DNA from 2 places in the Streptomyces sp. CC0208 genome. Region 1 is predicted to be linked to the other one. Evidence: riboswitches for the same ligand, from Rfam matches in the RefSeq annotation. Region 1 holds a riboswitch; the other holds the start of a gene.
The links. Region 1 has a riboswitch for glycine ahead of gcvP (aminomethyl-transferring glycine dehydrogenase). Riboswitches for the same ligand answer to the same signal wherever they lie in the genome.
Positions count from the first base shown of each region.

Region 2: it holds a riboswitch for glycine, as region 1 does, so the genes downstream of both, gcvT (glycine cleavage system aminomethyltransferase GcvT) here and gcvP (aminomethyl-transferring glycine dehydrogenase) in region 1, are expected to answer to the same signal.

Region 1 covers NZ_CP031969.1:7,516,706-7,526,081, reverse strand. Annotated here, with positions in the region: gene D1369_RS34570 (APC family permease) at 1-1,490, shown strand, start outside; gene gcvP (aminomethyl-transferring glycine dehydrogenase) at 1,580-4,465, opposite strand; glycine riboswitch at 4,643-4,738, opposite strand; gene D1369_RS34560 (PRC-barrel domain-containing protein) at 4,862-5,239, shown strand; gene D1369_RS34555 (DNA polymerase IV) at 6,252-7,610, opposite strand; gene D1369_RS34550 (MerR family transcriptional regulator) at 7,669-8,367, opposite strand; gene D1369_RS34545 (bifunctional nuclease family protein) at 8,631-9,104, opposite strand; gene D1369_RS34540 (MerR family transcriptional regulator) at 9,181-9,376, opposite strand, start outside.
Region 2 covers NZ_CP031969.1:2,742,381-2,751,756, reverse strand. Annotated here, with positions in the region: gene D1369_RS12340 (hypothetical protein) at 1-762, shown strand, start outside; gene D1369_RS12335 (GNAT family N-acetyltransferase) at 733-1,413, opposite strand; gene D1369_RS12330 (EF-hand domain-containing protein) at 1,588-1,806, shown strand; gene D1369_RS12325 (MOSC domain-containing protein) at 1,857-2,399, opposite strand; gene D1369_RS12320 (glycoside hydrolase family 25 protein) at 2,427-2,984, opposite strand; gene D1369_RS12315 (L-serine ammonia-lyase) at 3,282-4,649, opposite strand; gene glyA (serine hydroxymethyltransferase) at 4,716-5,978, opposite strand; gene gcvH (glycine cleavage system protein GcvH) at 5,993-6,370, opposite strand; gene gcvT (glycine cleavage system aminomethyltransferase GcvT) at 6,483-7,601, opposite strand; glycine riboswitch at 7,757-7,854, opposite strand; gene D1369_RS12295 (AAA family ATPase) at 8,037-8,705, shown strand; gene D1369_RS12290 (enhanced serine sensitivity protein SseB) at 8,773-9,376, shown strand, end outside.

The DNA.
Region 1 (9,376 bases):
ACCTCACCGGCACCCTGCACAACCAGCAGATGCTGATCACCCTCGTCCTGGTCGCCCTGCTCGGCGCGGTCTTCCTCAAGGGCTTCCTGGAGGCTGTCGGCGTCGCGGTGGCCCTGGTCGGCGTCTACCTGGCCCTCAACGTGGTAGTGGTGGTCGTCGGCCTGTGGCACGTCCTCACCGCAGGTCATGTCGTCGCCGACTGGTCCAGCGCGCTGACCGCCGAGCACGGCAACGTCTTCGCCATGGTCGGCGTGGCCCTGCTGGTCTTTCCCAAGCTGGCACTCGGCCTGTCCGGCTTCGAGACCGGCGTCGCCGTCATGCCGCACGTCAAGGGCGACCCCGGCGACACCGAGGAACGTCCCACCGGCCGGATCCGCGACACCAAGAAGCTGCTCACCACCGCTGCCCTGATCATGAGCGTCTTCCTGATCGCCACCAGTTTCATCACCACCCTCCTGATCCCGGCGAAGGACTTCGAGTCGGGCGGCCCGGCCAACGGCCGCGCCCTGGCCTACCTCGCCCACGAATACCTCGGCGGCGCCTTCGGCACGGTCTACGACGTCTCCACGATCGCCATCCTGTGGTTCGCCGGCGCCTCCGCGATGGCCGGTCTGCTGAACCTGATGCCCCGCTACCTGCCCCGCTACGGCATGGCCCCGCACTGGGCCCGCGCCGTGCGCCCCATGGTCATCGTCTTCACCCTGATCGGCTTCCTGGTCACCTGGATCTTCGACGCCGATGTCGACGCCCAGGGCGGCGCCTACGCCACCGGCGTCCTGGTCCTCATCAGCTCAGCGGCGATCGCGGTGACCATCGCGGCCCGCAAGGCCGGCCAGCGGGGCTGGACGATCGGCTTCGCGGTCATCTCGGCGGTCTTCCTCTACGTCACCGTCGCGAACGTCATCGAACGCCCCGACGGCGTCAAGATCGGCGCCTGCTTCATCGCCGGCATCATCCTCGTCTCCCTCCTCTCCCGCCTGGCCCGCGCCTTCGAGCTGCGCGTGACCAGCGTGCACCTGGACGACATGGCAGAACGTTTCATCCGGGACATCGCCAGCCGCAAGATCCGGTTCATCGCCAACGAGCCCGACCAGCGCGACCAGGCGGAGTACCGCGAGAAGGTCGAACAGATCCGCGCCGACAACGACATCCCCGGCGAGGACTTCGTCTTCGTCGAGGTCACCGTCCTGGATCCCTCGGAATTCGAGGCGAGCCTCACCGTCCGCGGCGAGGTCCTGCACGGCCGCTACCGCGTCCTGACCCTGGAGTCCTCCTCCATCCCGAACGCCCTGGCCGCCCTCCTCCTGCACGTCCGCGATCTCACCGGCTGCATCCCCCACATGTACTTCGAATGGACCGAGGGCAGCCCCTTCCACAACTTCCTGCGGTTCTTCCTCTTCGGTCAGGGCGAGGTCGCCCCCGTCACCCGAGAGGTCCTCCGTGAGGCGGAGCCCGACCGCGCCCGCCGTCCCCGGGTCCACACCGGCTGATCCCGGCGCAGCCGGCACATTCCCCCGAGCGAACAGTCCTGGCCCAACGACAGAGGGCCCCGCCGAAGCGGGGCCCTCTTCACGTCAGGTCAGTCGTCGTACGCGTCCAGCGGCGGGCACGAACACACCAGGTTCCGGTCACCGAACGCCTGGTCGATCCGTCGTACCGGCGGCCAGTACTTGTCTGCCACCGACACCCCGGCCGGGAACACGGCCTCCTCGCGGGTGTACGCGTGCTCCCACGCGCCGCCCAGCGCACCGGCGGTGTGCGGAGCGTTCCGCAGCGGGTTGTCGTCCGCGTCCCACTCCCCTGCCCCGACCTTCTCGATCTCCCCACGAATGGCGATCATCGCCTCGCAGAACCGGTCGAGCTCGGTCAGGTCCTCGGACTCGGTCGGCTCGATCATCAGTGTCCCGGCCACCGGGAACGACATGGTCGGCGCGTGGAAGCCGTAGTCGATGAGCCGCTTGGCCACGTCGTCGACGCTCACCCCGGTCGCCTTCGTCAGCGGCCGCAGATCGATGATGCACTCGTGCGCGACCAGCCCGCCGGGACCGGTGTAGAGCACGGGGTAGTGCGGCTCAAGCCGCTTGGCGATGTAGTTGGCGGAGAGCACCGCCACCTGCGTGGCCCGCTTGAGCCCCTCGCCGCCCATGAGCCGGACGTACGCCCACGAGATCGGCAGGATGCCCGCGGAACCCCAGGGCGCGGCCGAGATGGGCCCGACGCCCGTCTCGGGACCGGCCGCGGGCTGCATCGGGTGGTTCGGCAGATACGGCGCGAGATGCGCCCGCACACCCACCGGCCCGACGCCCGGACCACCCCCACCATGCGGGATGCAGAAGGTCTTGTGCAGGTTCAGGTGCGAGACGTCACCGCCGAAGTGCCCCGGCTTGGCCAGCCCCACCAGCGCGTTGAGGTTGGCCCCGTCGACGTACACCTGGCCGCCGGCCTCGTGCACCTGGGCGCAGATGTCGGCGACGTGCTCCTCGAACACACCGTGCGTCGAGGGGTAGGTGATCATCAGCACGGACAGCTCGTCGCGGTACTGCTCGATCTTGGCCCGCAGGTCCTCGACGTCGATCTCGCCGTCCCCGGCGGTCTTCACGACGACGACCTTCATGCCCGCCATCACGGCGCTGGCGGCGTTGGTCCCGTGCGCGGACGACGGGATCAGACACACGGTCCGCTGCTCGTCCCCGTTGGCCCGGTGATACCCGCGTACGGCGAGCAGCCCGGCCAGCTCGCCCTGCGAACCGGCGTTGGGCTGGAGCGACACCTTGTCGTACCCGGTGACCTCGGCGAGCCGCTCCTCCAGCTCCTGGATCAGCGTCAGATAGCCCTGCGCCTGCTCGGCGGGCGCGAAGGGGTGCAGCTGCCCGAACTCGGGCCAGGTGACCGGCTCCATCTCCGTGGTCGCGTTGAGCTTCATGGTGCAGGAGCCCAGCGGGATCATGCCGCGGTCGAGCGCGTAGTCGCGGTCGGCGAGCCTGCGCAGGTAGCGCAGCATCGCGGTCTCGGAGCGGTACTGGTGGAAGACGGGGTGGGTGAGGAAGTCGTCACCGCGCAGCAGCGCGTCCGGCAGCGCCTCCTCGGTGGCGGCGTCCAGTGCCTCGATGTCGGCCTCGACCCCGAACGCGTTCCACACGGCAGCCACCTGGGCCCGCGCGGTGGTCTCGTCGCACGCGACGGACACGTGGTCGGCGTCGACGAGGTGCAGGTTGACGCCGTTCCGGCGCGCCGCGGAGACGATCTCCGCGGCCTTGCCCGGCACCCGTACGGTCAGCGTGTCGAAGTACGACCCGTGCACGACCTCGACCCCACCGGCCGTCAGCCCCGCGGCGAGGATGTTCGCGTACCGGTGCGTCCGCCGCGCGATGCCCTTGAGCCCGTCGGGCCCGTGGTAGACGGCGTACATCCCGGCCATGACCGCGAGCAGCACCTGCGCGGTGCAGATGTTGCTGGTCGCCTTCTCCCGGCGGATGTGCTGCTCACGCGTCTGCAGCGCGAGCCGGTAGGCCTTGTTGCCGTCGGCGTCCACGGACACGCCCACGAGCCGCCCGGGCAGGCTCCTGGCGAACTTCTCCTGGACGGCCATGTATCCGGCGTGCGGCCCGCCGAAGCCCATCGGCACACCGAACCGCTGCGTGGTCCCGACCGCGATGTCCGCCCCGAGCTCACCCGGCGACCTCAGCAGGGTCAGCGCGAGCAGATCGGCGGCGACGGTCACGAGCGCGCCGAGCTCGTGAGCCTGGTCGATGAGCGGCTTGATGTCCCGTACGACCCCGGAGGCGCCGGGGTACTGGACCAGCACGCCGTTGATCTCACGCCCGGCGACCTCGGCCGGGATCCCGTCGCTGAGGTCGGCGACCACGACCTCGAGGCCGGTCGGCTCGGCACGGGTCTGGATCACGGCGATGGTCTGCGGCAGCACGTCGGCGTCGACGAGGAAGAGCCCCTTCTTGTTCTTCCCCATCCGGCGGGACAGTGCCATGGCCTCGGCCGCCGCGGTCCCCTCGTCGAGCAGCGAGGCTCCGGAGGTGGGCAGCCCGGTGAGGTCGGCGACCATGGTCTGGAAGTTGAGCAGAGCCTCGAGCCGTCCCTGCGAGATCTCCGGCTGGTACGGCGTGTAGGCCGTGTACCAGGCCGGGTTCTCCATGACGTTGCGCAGGATGACGGGCGGGGTGAAGGTGCCGTAGTACCCGAGTCCGATCATGGAGTCGAGCACCTGGTTGCGGTCGGCCAGCGACCGCAGCTCGGCCAGCACCTCGGCCTCGGTGCGCGCACCGGGCAGTTCCAGCGCATCGGCGTTCTTGATCACATCCGGCACCGCGGCGGCCGTGAGCTCGTCCAGCGAGCCGTAGCCGACCTGCGCGAGCATCTTGGCGCGAGCCTCGTGGTCAGGGCCGATGTGACGCTGCTCGAAGGGAATTCCCTGTTCGAGCTCGGAGAGCGGAATGCGGTGGGCGGTCATTGCGGAGGCCTCCTGGTCTGACGCGACCTTCGAGGGGTACCCCGGCGCGGGTACCCCGACGGCCTCCCCCTCTGTCATCTCAACCTGAGAGCTTCACCGGACCACCCGAAGGCCGCCCGGCTTTCACCGTCGGTGAGGGCGGAAGCCGTCGACACCCGCCCTGCTTTCCAGAGTGACCTCGTCCGTGCGGTACGTGAGCCTGAGAGATTCCGGGGAGGATTTGCTCCTTCGGCGCCTCCGATGGTGTCCGGAGGACTCTCCCGCGCGGGGTCAGCAGCCGCTCGCAAGCCTACCAGCGAGGTCACCGCACGGGTCTTCGAGTGGCCGCACGCCCCGATGTGCTCTTTCGTAGTGCTTACGACCGCTTCGGATGAGTTGCGACCAAGTGGAGGGCACGTGCAGACCGACATCGATCCGCGCAACCTGATCGGCCGCAAGGCGTTCGACCGCAACGGCACCAGGATCGGCACCGTCGACGAGGTCTACCTCGACGACGCGACGGGCGTGCCGGAGTGGGCCGCCATACGCACCGGCCTCTTCACCCGGGACGCCTTCGTGCCCCTGGAGCCGAGCGAACTGGTGGACGGCTCCCTGCACGTCCCCTTCGACCGCACCCTCATCAAGGACGCCCCCGACTTCGGCGTGGGCCGCCACCTCTCCCCCGACCAGGAACTCCAGCTCTACCACCACTACGGCCTCGACCTGGCCACACCACCGCCGTTCCCGGACCGGAACTTCGGCAGACTGGCAGGCACGGAGGACGTGGAGGCCTGACGACCACCCCTGACGCTCCCAGCACCAAAGCCTGCGCTCTTCGCCCCCCGTCACACGCCCCACACCTGACCGCCTCTAACGGACACCCCGGCCCCGCGAGACAGGCAGCGAGCCCCGGCACGAGCCGTCACGACAGAGCAGCGCCGACCGCGCACCGACCGAGGCCCAGCCCGACCCCCACCAGCCCCCGCCAGACACGCCTTAAGCCCCCGAGCGAGCCGTCACGACAGACCAGCACCGGCCCCCCACCCGACCGAAGCCCAACCCGACCGACACCAGCCCCCGCCAGACACGCCTTAAGCCCCCTGCGAGCCGTCACGACAGACCAGCACCGGCCCCCCACCCGACCGAAGCCCAACCCGACCGACACCAGCCCCCGCCAGACACGCCTTAAGCCCCCTGCGAGCCGCCGAGCGGTGCCGACCGCGTACGTGACCGAGGCCCTCCCCGACCGAAGCCCCGCCCGACCGACACCAGCCGTAAGCCCCACCACGAGCCCTCACGACAGACCAGCACCGGCCCCCACCGACCGAAGCCCAACCCGACCAGTCCCCGCGACACAAGCCGTAAGCCCCGGCGCCAGCCGACCACCCCCGAACCGCCACAATCCAGCAGCACCGGCCCCTACCCGACCGAAGCCCAACCCGACCGGCACCAGGCCGCACCCAGCTCACTGTCCGCGCCCAACCGACTCCCACCCCGGCCCCGCCGGCCGGCCCACAGACCCGCCTGGCCACCCCGGCGCATCAGGCGCCCACCACCTCCAAGCCCCCGCCCGGACCTCGGCAGCCGAGCCGAAGCAAGCCGACAGCACCGCCCGCGGCCCCGCTTCATGACCGCCAAGGCACTCGCACTCCTCGACGCCGCCCCCTCCCTGCGCCCTACAGGCCCACCGCAAGGCCGGACGCCCACATAACCTCCCCGACCCCACCCGCAGCCCCCGACGAGCGCCCTACACGCCCCGCTGACCCACCCCAGCCCGGCGGAGCCCCCGCACCCGCCGAAGAACCCGTCACGGATGACGCGGCCGGGCACCCATCACCTCAACCAACGGCAACGGCTCGGCCGACTCCAGCGCAGGGTCGTCGACAAGAAACGTCCGCACCCGCCCCGGCTCCGAATCCGGCGTCTCGAAGCGCACGGTCACCCGCCCCAGCCCGCTCCCCTGCACCCACCCGTGCCCGTACTCCGCGTGCCGCACGTCATGACCGGCAACCCACCGCCGCTCGACCACCACGTCCCGCTCCTCGGCAGAGACGTCGTCAGCCACCTCCTCGACGGCATGGTCCACCCTCTCCCCCGCGGCCTGGGCGAACAGGTCCTCCTGCGTGAAGTCGGCAAGCCCGGACACCCCCACCCCCAGCAACCGCACGCCCCCCGTCGAGTCGACGCCCTCCAGCAGCCGCAGGGCGGCCTCCCGCACCACCGCGGGATCGTCCGTGGGCCCCCGCAGGGTCTCGGACCGCGTCAAGGTCGAGAAGTCGTACCGCCGCACCTTCAACACAATGGTCCGCCCCGACAACCCGGCCCCCCGCAACCTGCGCACACACCGGTCCGCCAACCGCTGCACCTCGAGCCCCACCCGGACCCGGTCATGGATGTCCACGTCGTACGTGTCCTCCACCGACACCGACTTGGTCTCCCGCTCCGCCACCACGGCCCGCTCGTCCCGCGCCAGCGCCATCGCGTACAGCCCGTGCCCGTGCGCCTTCCCGAGCAGCCGTACGAGCTCGTCCTCCCCCGCCTCGACGATCTCGTCGACGGTATGGATCCCGGCCCGCCGCAGATGGTCCCCCGTCGCCGGCCCCACCCCCGGCAGGGTCCGCACCGACAGCGGCCCGAGCAGCGCCCGCTCGGTGCCCGGCTCGATCACCACCAGCCCGTCCGGCTTGGCCTGTTCGGAGGCGATCTTCGCGAGCATCTTGGACGCGGCCAGCCCCACCGACCCCGTGAGCCCCGTGAAGGCCCGTATGTCAGCCCGCAGCTTCGCCCCGACCAGCCGCGCCGACGCCTCGTCCCAGGCCGCCCCCTCGGCCTCCAGATCCACGAACGCCTCGTCCAGGCTCAGCGGCTCCACGAGCGGCGACAGCTCTCGCAGCAGGCCCATCACCTGCTCGCTGATCGCCTTGTAGAACCCGAAGCGCGGCACGAGATACGCGGCGTTCGGCGCGAGCCGTCTCGCCTGAGCCATGGGCATCGCCGAGTGCACCCCGAACACCCGGGCCTCGTAGGACGCGGTGGCCACCACTCCCCGCGGCCCCAGCCCGCCCACGACTACGGCCTTCCCGCGCAGACTCGGCTTGGACGCCTGCTCCGCCGAGGCGTAGAAGGCATCCATGTCGAGATGCAGGATCGTGGGCGCTTTTCTCACATGTCCGATGCTGCCCTACGCCACTGACAATGCCCCGCCGCGGACGGCGGGGCAGGCCTCAGACCGCCCGGTTGCGGCGCCTGGCCAGCTCGTCCGCGGGGTTGTGCCCGATGAGCGTCTCCCCCGTGTCGATGCGCTCCCCGTGCAGCTGCGACAGGGCGCTCTCGACATCCCGCCACACGACACCCACGGCGATCCCGAAGACGCCCTGGCCGCCCTGGAGCAGCGCGTGGACCTCGTCGGGCGAGGTGCACTCGTACACCGTGGCCCCGTCGCTCATGAGGGTCATGCGCTCCAGGTCCTGGAACCCTCGCTCCCGCAGGTGCTGGACGGTGGTGCGGATGTTCTGCAGGGACACGCCGGTGTCGAGGAACCGCTTGACGATCTTGAGAACGACGACGTCCCGGAAGCTGTAGAGCCGCTGCGTCCCCGACCCGTGGGCGGGCCGCACGCTCGGCTCCACGAGCCCGGTGCGCGCCCAGTAGTCGAGTTGCCGGTAGGTGATACCGGCCGCCGCGCAGGCCGTAGGACCGCGATAGCCGATCTGCTCGGACGCCATGGACCTCGCCCCTCCGCTGCTCGGCACGGCCGTCGGTCGCTGCGGAGCGTGATCGGCCGCGCTGCCCTGAAAAGCGCTGCCGGGATGGGGGTCCCCCCACCTCGAAGGCAGTTGAGAGCTTGGGGGAGGGTACGGACCGCTCGCCCCGAGACTCCGTCCGGGGGCACCCCCAGCCGTACCGTCGCCGCTGCTTCTCACGCCGACCTCCGTCCTTGACCTGCCTTCTCGACGGTAGGCAGTCACCAGGGGTGCGTCAACGATCGCCACACTCGGCACGCCGAGTGATAATCACCCTAGGAGTGGTTTGCCGTACCCCACTGCGGGGAAAGGCTAGCCGAATGCGCTCCGAACGGGCCGCAGGACGCTCTCCGGCGCCGGTGGCAAATGCCAGCATTTTGGTGACGACCGGACACGGCCGACCCGTCACGGACCGCTGATCCGCCGGATCGGCCCCGGCCGCCTCACTGACTGCTGGTGCCGAAGTCCTCGGGGGAGATCTGGTCGAGGAACTCGCGGAACTTCTCCACTTCGTCCTCCTGCTCGTCCGGGATCGCGATACCGGCGTCGTCGAGCACTCCGTCGCTGCCGTAGATCGGCGTCCCGGTGCGCAGGGCCAGCGCTATGGCGTCGGACGGCCGCGCGCTCACCTCGACCCCACTGGCGAAGACCAGCTCCGCGTAGAAGACGCCCTCACGCAGATCCGTGATGCGCACCTCGGTGAGCTCCTGGCCGACCGCCTCCAGCACGTCCTTGAACAGGTCGTGCGTCAGCGGTCGTGCGGGGGCCATGCCCTGCTGCGCGAAGGCGATCGCCGTCGCCTCTCCCGGCCCGATCCAGATGGGGAGGTAGCGGTCGCCTCCCACTTCACGCAGGAGCACGATCGGTTGGTTGGAGGGCATTTCGACCCGGACACCTACGACATCGAGCTCGTTCACACAGCAACCCTAGGCCGTGCCCGGGACGTTTGGGTAGTCGGGCAGGAAACGGGGGACGATCCGGCCCCCGACGCCCTCAGGGCAGGCGCACGCCGAGCGCGGTCTGCACAAGTGCCGCGTGCAGCTTCACGGTCAGCCCAGCCAGCTCCTTGGCGCGGGCTTCGGCGTGTGCGCGGGTCTGCGGGTTGCGGTGGCGCTTCAGCGGGGCCACCACCTGGTCCACGAGCCCGGCCTCACGGTCGGCGGCCGCCTTCATCGCCCGCAGATGCCGC
Region 2 (9,376 bases), 4.8 Mb from region 1:
GACCCGAGCACCGGGAGGGCGGGCAAGCCCGTCGAGGTGCACGACCCGTACAACCTCTACTTCACGCCCAACGGCAGATACGCCGTCGTGATGGCCTCCCTCGACCGTGAACTCGTCTTCCGCGACCCGCACACGATGGAGCGGAAGAAGACGGTTCCGGTCAGCTGCTACGGCGTCAACCACGCCGACTTCTCCCTGGACGGGAGGTACTTCATCGTGTCCTGCGAGTTCAGCGGAGAGCTGCTGAAGGTCGACACCGAGAAGATGAAGGTGATCGGGCAGCAGAAGCTCCCCTTCCGCGGGGCCATGCCGCAGGACGTCAAGGTCTCGCCGGACGGGAAGCGGTTCTACGTCGCGGACATGATGGCCGACGGGGTCTGGGTCCTGGACGGCGACACCTTCGACAAGCCGACGCTGCTGCCCACCGGCAAGGGCACCCACGGCCTCTACATCAGCCGCGACTCCCGCGAGATGTACGTCTCCAACCGCGGCGAAGGAACCGTCTCCGTCTTCGACTTCACCGAGAACAGGGTCACCAAGAAGTGGCACCTGCCCGACGGCGGCAGCCCCGACATGGGCGGCGTCTCCGCCGACGGCAAGGTCCTGTGGCTGTCCGGCCGCTACAACGCCGAGGTCTACGCCATCGACACCCGCACCGGCGCCCAGCTCGCCCGCGTCAAGGTCGGCAGCGGACCGCACGGGCTCGCGGTGTACCCCCAGCCGGGCCGGTACTCACTCGGTCACACCGGCATCTTCCGCTGAGCCGTCGACGCCCCGTGGGGCCGGGGCCAGCAGCACCGCCTCCGCGCCCACCGGACGGTAACCGGCCGCCTGGAACGCCCGCATGCTGCGGGCGTTCCCCGGCGAGACCTGGGCCCACAGCGGCTCCGCGACCAGATGCCTGGCCGCGGTCACCAGCGCCCGCCCCAGCCCCCGGTGCCGTACGTCCGCGTCCACCTCGACCGAGACCTCCAGCCGGCCGCCGACGCCCCGCCCCGTCACCAGCACCCCGCCCTCCGCCGTCCAGGCGCGAATGTCGTCGCGCCGCCTGCGGGCGTACGCGATGCGGGGATGGTGTGCGTCCTCGATCTCCCGCAGCGCGAGCGGCGGTCCGCCCGGCAGCGGGTCGCCGACCAGCATCGCGTCGACGGTCTCCGACCTGCGCCCGGTCCGGTCCAGGAAGGCGGTCAGGAACCGCGGGTTCAGGGTCGCGGCCAGCGCGTCGCAGTCCAGGCCGCGCAGGGTGGCGTGGACCCACTCCGGGTCCTCGTCGGTGAACACGACCGAGTGCGCCGTGAAGGACAGCACGCCCGCGTCCCGGTGACACGCCTGCGGTACGACCGTCGTGCCGCCGTCCGCGGGCGGGAACACCCCGCGGGCCGCCGCGTCGAGAATGTCCCGCAAGGTCTCCATCACACCGCTCCCCGAGTCCGCGCCCCCTGGAAGGTCCACACTCGCAGACATGATCGAGCACGGCACCGCCGTTTCCCCGGGTGGGCGCCGCACCGGAGATCGCGCCGGGCCGCTAATCTGACCTGCGGCAGCAAGCCAGCAGGACACGACAAAGGCAAGAAAAGGGGCGGACCGGTGGCGCACATCGACATCGAGGAAGCACGCAAGCAGTTCGAGCGGATCGATGCGGACGGTGACGGCACCATCACCGCCGCCGAATTCAAGTCCGCCTTGGCCCAGGGCGGCGACTGGAACGTGACCGAGTCGGTCGCCGAGGCGATCATCAAGAGCCGCGACCTCAACGGCGACAAGCTCCTGTCGTTCGACGAGTTCTGGGCCTACCTGAACAAGTAGGGCATACACGGAAGGGGGCGACCGGCAGTCCGGGACGCCCCCTTCGCTGGCTAGACGATCTCCAGGGCCAGGTGCGGGCCCTCGGGCAGCTCGACTGCCACGGCATCCCCGGCCCGCACCACGCCGCCTGCGAGCACGACCGCCATGATCCCGGACTTGAACAGCGCCCGGCCGTCCTCACTCCGGCCCACGACCTGCTTCATCAGCCCCTTCTGGAACCGGTCGATCTGCGCGCACGGGTTCCGCAGCCCGGTCACCTCGACGACGGCCGTCTCGCCGAGCCGCAGCCGCGTACCGCGGGGCAGCGCGAGCAGGTCGATCCCCCGCGTGGTGACGTTCTCGCCGAGCTCTCCCGCGGCCACCTCGAACCCGGCCCGCCGTACCTCGTCGAACAGTTCCTCGTGCATGAGGTGCACCTGCCGGAGGTTCGGCTGCGAGGGGTCCTTCTTCATCCGGAAACGGTGCTTCACCGTGGCCCCGCCATGAACATCCCCCTCCACCCCGAATCCGGCGAGCAGGGTGATGCTCTCCCGGTTCGGCTTGGTGAAGGAGTACGTCCCGTTGCTGCTGACCGCAGTGATCTTCCCGCCCATATGGCAAGCCTACGGGCGGGGCGCGGGTCAGGCGTCGGCCGCCCACTCGCGCAGGGCCGCCTTGCTCGCGAAGTCGGCGACGTTCTTGTCCACCGGGTCGTCGGTGTACTGGTGGAAGCGCCACTTCGCCTTGATGCGGGGCTTGCCGGCGGTGACGTAGTCGGCGATCCAGAGCCCGTCGCCGGCGTACGACGTGGTGTCGACGTTCAGCCAGTAGTGCCGGTTCGTGTAGAGGACGACCCGGTTGTTCGGGCGGAGCTGGCGCACCTTGCGGATGAAGGAGTCCTTCTCCGCGTTGCTCGCGTGCGTGCCGTCGCCCGTGGTCTCCCAGTCGACCGCGAGGATGTCGCCGCCCTTCTCGGGGGCGTGTTTGACGAAGTACTCGGCCTGCGCGGTGAGGTTGCCGGGCCACAGGAAGTGGTAGAAGCCGACGACCAGCCCGGCGTCACGGGCGTGCTTGGTCTGCGCCGAGAGCTTCGGGTTGGTGTAGGAGCGGCCCTCCGTCGCCTTGATGAAGACGAAGGAGAGCCCTTCGGTGCTGAAGGCGGAGGACTGGTAGGCGCTGACATCGATGCCGCGGAGCATGTGGGGGCTCCTCGAAGTGAGAGTGGGGGAACGGACGTTGATGATGCCCCACATGCCCGGCGGGAGAACCTCGCCCACCAGGAGCCCCGGACCTGGGCAGTACGTCCGCCTGCTCCGACCTCCACCTCCGGGGGAACGGTGGGGCGGAATGCGAGGGACACGCCGTACAGGTCTGTCATGCCCGAGGTAGAGCGGTTTGTCGACCGCGAGGGCTGGGGGCACGGCACGGCACTGAAGGAACCTCCGGAGGCGGCGCGCACGACCCCAGTAGGTGAGCGATGGCCTACTGCGAGGACCTCAGCACTCGATGATGTTCACAGCCAGCCCGCCCCGAGCCGTCTCCTTGTACTTCACGCTCATGTCCGCCCCGGTGTCCTTCATCGTCTTGATGACCTTGTCCAGGGACACCATGTGCGAGCCGTCCCCGCGCAGCGCCATCTTCGCCGCCGTGACCGCCTTCACCGCGGCCATGCCGTTGCGCTCGATACAGGGGATCTGGACCAGTCCGCCGACCGGGTCGCAGGTCAGGCCCAGGTTGTGCTCCATGCCGATCTCGGCGGCGTTCTCGACCTGTTCGGGGGAGCCGCCGAGGACCTCGGCGAGGGCGCCCGCGGCCATCGAGCAGGCGGAGCCGACCTCGCCTTGGCAGCCGACCTCGGCGCCGGAGATGGAGGCGTTCTCCTTGAAGAGCATGCCGATGGCGCCCGCGGCGAGGAGAAAGCGGACCACGCCGTCCTCGTCCGCGCCGGGAACGAAGTTCATGTAGTAGTGCAGGACCGCGGGAATGATCCCGGCCGCGCCGTTCGTCGGGGCCGTCACCACCCGGCCGCCGGCCGCGTTCTCCTCGTTGACCGCCATCGCGTACAGCGTGATCCACTCCATGGAGTGGGCCAACGCGTCGCCCTCCGCCCGCAGTTGACGGGCCGTCATGGCGGCGCGGCGGCGCACCCGCAGACCGCCCGGCAGGATGCCCTCCTGGGACATGCCCCGGGATACGCAGTCCTGCATCACGCGCCAGATCTCCAGCAGCCCGGCCCGGATCTCGTCCTCGGTGCGCCAGGCGCGCTCGTTCTCCAGCATCAGGGAGGAGATCGACAGGCCGGTCTCCTTGGTCAGGCGCAGCAGCTCGTCACCCGTGCGGAAGGGGTGCTTCAACACCGTGTCGTCCAGCTTGATGCGGTCCTCGCCGACCGCGTCCTCGTCCACGACGAAGCCGCCGCCGACCGAGTAGTACGTCTTGGACAGCAGTTCCGCGCCCGAGGCGTCGTACGCCCACACCGTCATGCCGTTCGCGTGGTACGGGAGTGCCTTGCGGCGGTGCAGGACCAGGTCGTCGTCGAAGGAGAACGGGATCTCCCGCTCGCCGAGCAGCTTCAGGACGCCCGCGGCCTTGATCTCCGCGACCCGGTCGTCCGCGTTCTCCACGTCCACCGTGCGCGGGGACGCCCCCTCCAGGCCGAGCAGCACCGCCTTCGGGGTGCCGTGGCCGTGGCCGGTCGCGCCCAGAGAGCCGTAGAGCTCGCAGCGGACCGAGGCGACGGCCGGCAGCAGGTCCTCGTTGCGCAGGCGGCGGGCGAACATGCGGGCCGCGCGCATCGGGCCGACCGTGTGGGAGCTCGACGGGCCGATGCCGATCGAGAACAGGTCGAAGACCGAGATGGCCACGGGAACTCCTTCACAAAAAGGTGGGGGCACACATCGTCGGGTGCCCCCACCGCGGAACTGCTCGAACTACTTGTTCAGGCCGGGGTACAGCGGGTGCTTGTCCGCCAGGGCCTTGACCCGGGCCTTCAGCGACTCCACGTCGTACGACGGCTTCAGGGTCTCGGCGATGACGTCCGCGACCTCGGCGAAGTCCTCGGCCGTGAAGCCGCGGGTGGCCAGGGCGGGCGTGCCGATCCTGAGGCCCGACGTCACCATCGGCGGGCGCGGGTCGTTCGGGACGGCGTTGCGGTTGACCGTGATGCCGACCTCGTGGAGACGGTCCTCGGCCTGCCTGCCGTCCAGCTCGGACTCGCGCAGGTCGACGAGGATGAGGTGGACGTCGGTGCCGCCGGAGAGCACGTTGACCCCGGCCTCCCGGGCGTCGTCGGCCGTCAGACGCTCGGCGAGGATGCGCGCACCGTCCACCGTACGCCGCTGGCGCTCCTTGAACTCCTCGGAGGCCGCGACCTTGAAGGACACCGCCTTCGCCGCGATCACGTGCTCCAGGGGACCGCCCTGGAAGCCCGGGAACACGGAGGAGTTCAGCTTCTTCGCGAACTCCTGCTTGGCGAGGATGATCCCGCCGCGCGGTCCGCCCAGCGTCTTGTGGGTGGTGGAGGTGACCACGTCGGCGTGCTCGACGGGGTTCGGGTGCAGCCCGGCCGCGACCAGACCGGCGAAGTGGGCCATGTCGACCCACAGGTACGCCTCGACCTCGTCGGCGATCCGGCGGAACTCCGCGAAGTCCAGCTGCCGCGGGTAGGCGGACCAGCCCGCGATGATCACCTTCGGCCGGTGCTCGCGCGCGAGCTTCTCCAGCTCGGCCATGTCGACGAGACCCGACTCGTCCACGTGGTAGGCGACGACATTGAACTGCTTGCCGGAGAAGTTCAGCCGCATCCCGTGGGTCAGGTGACCACCGTGCGCGAGGTCGAGACCGAGGATGGTGTCGCCCGGCTGGGCCAGCGCGAACAGGGCGGCCTGGTTCGCGGAGGCACCGGAGTGGGGCTGCACGTTGGCGTACTCGGCGCCGAACAGCTCCTTGACCCGGTCGATCGCGATCTGCTCGGCCACGTCGACGTGCTCGCAGCCGCCGTAGTAGCGGCGGCCCGGGTAGCCCTCGGCGTACTTGTTGGTGAGGACCGAGCCCTGGGCCTCCATGACCGCGAGCGGAGCGAAGTTCTCCGAGGCGATCATCTCGAGGGTGGACTGCTGCCTGACCAGCTCGGCGTCGACCGCGGCCGCGATCTCCGGGTCGAGCTCGTGCAGGGGCGTGTTCAGTGCGGACATCAGGTGCGGACTCCTCAGCCGGCGGAAAAGGCGGTGTACTCGTCGGCGGAGAGCAGGTCGGCCGGCTCCTCCGCGACGCGTACCTTGAACAGCCAGCCGCCCTCGAAGGGGGCGGAGTTCACCAGCGCCGGGTCGCTCACGACGTCCTCGTTGACCTCGGTGACCTCACCGGAGACGGGGGAGTACAGGTCGGACACCGACTTGGTCGACTCCAGCTCGCCGCAGGTCTCGCCCGCGGTCACCGTGTCACCGACCTCCGGGAGCTGGACGAAGACGACATCGCCGAGCGCGTTGGCCGCGTGCTCCGTGATGCCGACCGTCGAGACGCCGTCCTCGGCGCCCGACAGCCACTCGTGCTCCTTGCTGTAACGCAGCTGCTGGGGGTTGCTCATGGCCTGAATTCTCCTGTACGCGGGGGAGTGGTGATGAAGGGGGGACTGCGAAAGGCGTGCGTGAGCAGCGACTCTGTGCCCAGCATCACCTACGACGGCTACTTCTGTGCGGCTACTTCTGGCGCTTGTAGAACGGCAGCGCCACGACCTCGTACGGCTCGTGGCTGCCCCGGATGTCCACACCGACACCGGTCGTGCCGGGCGTCGCGTGCGCGGCGTCGACGTACGCCATCGCGATCGGCCTGCCCAGGGTGGGGGAGGGGGCGCCGGAGGTGACCTCGCCGATCACCTCGCCGCCCGCGACGACCGCGTACCCGGCACGCGGGACGCGACGCCCCTCGGCGACCAGGCCGACGAGGACGCGCGGCGGCGCGGCGGCGGCGCGCTCGGCGGCCCGCTGGAGCGCCTCCCGCCCGACGAAGTCCCCGTCCTTCTCGAACTTCACGACCCGGCCGAGCCCGGCGTCGAAGGGCGTCAGCTCCCGCGAGAGCTCGTGCCCGTACAGCGGCATGCCCGCTTCCAGGCGCAGCGTGTCCCGGCAGGACAGTCCGCACGGGACGAGCCCGACGCCCTCGCCGGCCTTGGTCAGCGCCTGCCACAGTTCGACCGCGTGCTCCGGCTTCACGAACAGCTCGAAGCCGTCCTCACCGGTGTACCCGGTGCGCGCGATCAGCGCCGGCACCCCGGCGACCGTGCCCGGCAGACCGGCGTAGTACTTGAGGCCGTCGAGGTCCGCGTCGGTCAGGGACGCGAGGATCCCGGGGGACTGAGGCCCCTGTACGGCGATCAGCGCGTAGGCGTCCCGGTCGTCACGCACCTCGGCGTCGAAGCCGGCCGCGCGCTCGGTCAGTGCGTCGAGCACGACCTGGGCGTTGGAGGCGTTGGCGACCACCATGTACTCGGTCTCGCCGAGCCGGTAGACGATCAGGTCGTCCAGGATGCCGCCGTCGGCCTGGCAGATCATGGTGTAGCGGGCCCGGCCGACGCCGACGGAGGCGATGTTGCCGACGAGGGCGAAGTTCAGCAGCTGTGCGGCCTGCGGTCCGGTCACGGTGATCTCGCCCATGTGGGAGAGGTCGAAGAGCCCGGCTTGCGTGCGTACCGCGTTGTGTTCGTCGCGCTCGGAGCCGTACCGCAGGGGCATGTCCCAGCCGGCGAAGTCGGTCATGGTCGCACCGAGCGAGCGGTGCAGGGCGTCGAGTGCGGTGAGACGGGGTTCAGAACTGCTCATCGGACGGTCGTCTCCAAGGATCCCAGGACATGGGTGTGACGGGCGAGGTATTCCTCCCCATCTGTCATCGGAACCTGAGAGGTTCGCCATGAAGAACATGGCTTGCACCGTGGGTGGGGCCGCCTTCGAGGGGGCGGCCCGCTTTTCAGATGTGCCTCGCCCGCGCGGTAACGGGGCCTGAGAGATTCAAGGGAGGGACTTGCTCCTTCGGCGCCCGGGTACACGTACCCCGGGACTCTCCCGCGCGGATTCAAGCGGCCGGTATGCAGTTGGCGCCGACATCATTGCACGCCTCGGACGCCGACGGCAGGGCTGCCTCGGCCCCTCCCTTCTGTAACCGGCTTGTGGCGGTACGCGTACAGAAACGCGAGAGATCGTCCATTACCTTCTCTTTACGCTCGGTGGGGAGGGGAACCCCGACCCCGGAGGAGGACGATGACGGTGAACAGGACCACGGCGTACGCGACGACCTCGGCCCTCGCGCTGCCGGAGCAGCCCGCGGCCCCGGCCGTCGAGGCCCGCGGCGCCCGCCCGGTCGTCCGTGACCTGCGCGACCGCGCCGGCCGCAGCCCGCACGCCCTGCTCTTCGGCCCCGGCGACCTCGTCGTCATCACCGGCCTGCCCGGCAGCGGCAAGTCCACGCTGATGAAGCGCGCGGTCACGGGGATCGGAGTCGACTCCCAGGACACCCGTGACCGCTGGGACGCCCGGCTCTCCCGCCTACTGCCGTACGCCCTCTACCGCCCGCTGGTCCGGCTCGCGCACTACGCCGGACTGCGCCGCGCCCTGCGCTCCGGCGAGGGAGTCGTGGTGCACGACTGCGGGACGCAGGCCTGGGTGCGGGGCTGGCTGGCCCGCGAGGCCCGGCGCCGGGGCGGCACCCTGCACCTGCTGCTGCTCGACGTCACGGCGGACACCGCGCTGGAGGGCCAGCGCGAGCGCGGCCGGGAGGTCTCGCGGTATGCCTTCCTGCGGCACCGGGGGGCCGCCGCGCGGCTGATCCGCTCCGTGGAGCGCGGCGATCTGCCCCAGGGCTGCGGCTCGGCGGTGCTGATCGACCGGGAGGCGGCGGACGTCCTGCGGCGGATCGGGTTCACGGGCTGAGTCGCGAACCGCCCGCACCCGCTAGCCTTTCAGCCACATCAGCGGTTCACAGCAGGCGGTCAGACAGATGGACTTCCCAGCGGATCTTCCCGCGGACTTCCCGGCGCACTCGGCACACCCCCATCCGCACGGCGGCTGGCCCGGCAACGAGCTGGAGGAGGTGCTCTCGGCCTCCCTCGGCATGCCCTCCGCGGGCGGCCGGATCATCGAGGTGCTCGGCCGCAGCTTCGTCTGGATCCCGCTGCCGAACGGCGGCGGCCCGCACAGCGGCCCCCTCGACCTGCCCACCCTGGAGATCGGGGGCCAGGCGTTCGTCCCGGTCTTCAGCTCCGAGGAGCAGTTCCGCCAGGTCGTCGGCAGCCATCTGTCGTACACCATCGCCCCGGCGGTCGAGTTCGCCCGCGGCCTGCCCCCGCACGTGGGCATCGCGGTGAACCCGGACGGCGTGGTCGGAGTCCCGCTGCCGCCCGCCGCCGTCGCCGACCTCTGCCGGGTGGGCCGGACCCCGCTGGACGGGCCCAACACCGGCGGCCGGGTCAAGCTCTACGAGCCGGACTGGCAGGACGACCCGGTCGACTTCCTGGCAGCCGCGTCCGCCGAGTTCGCGGCCACGGGCGTGGTCCTGACGGCCCGCCGCTGCCTGGCCGCCATCGAGACGGCCGACCCGGTCA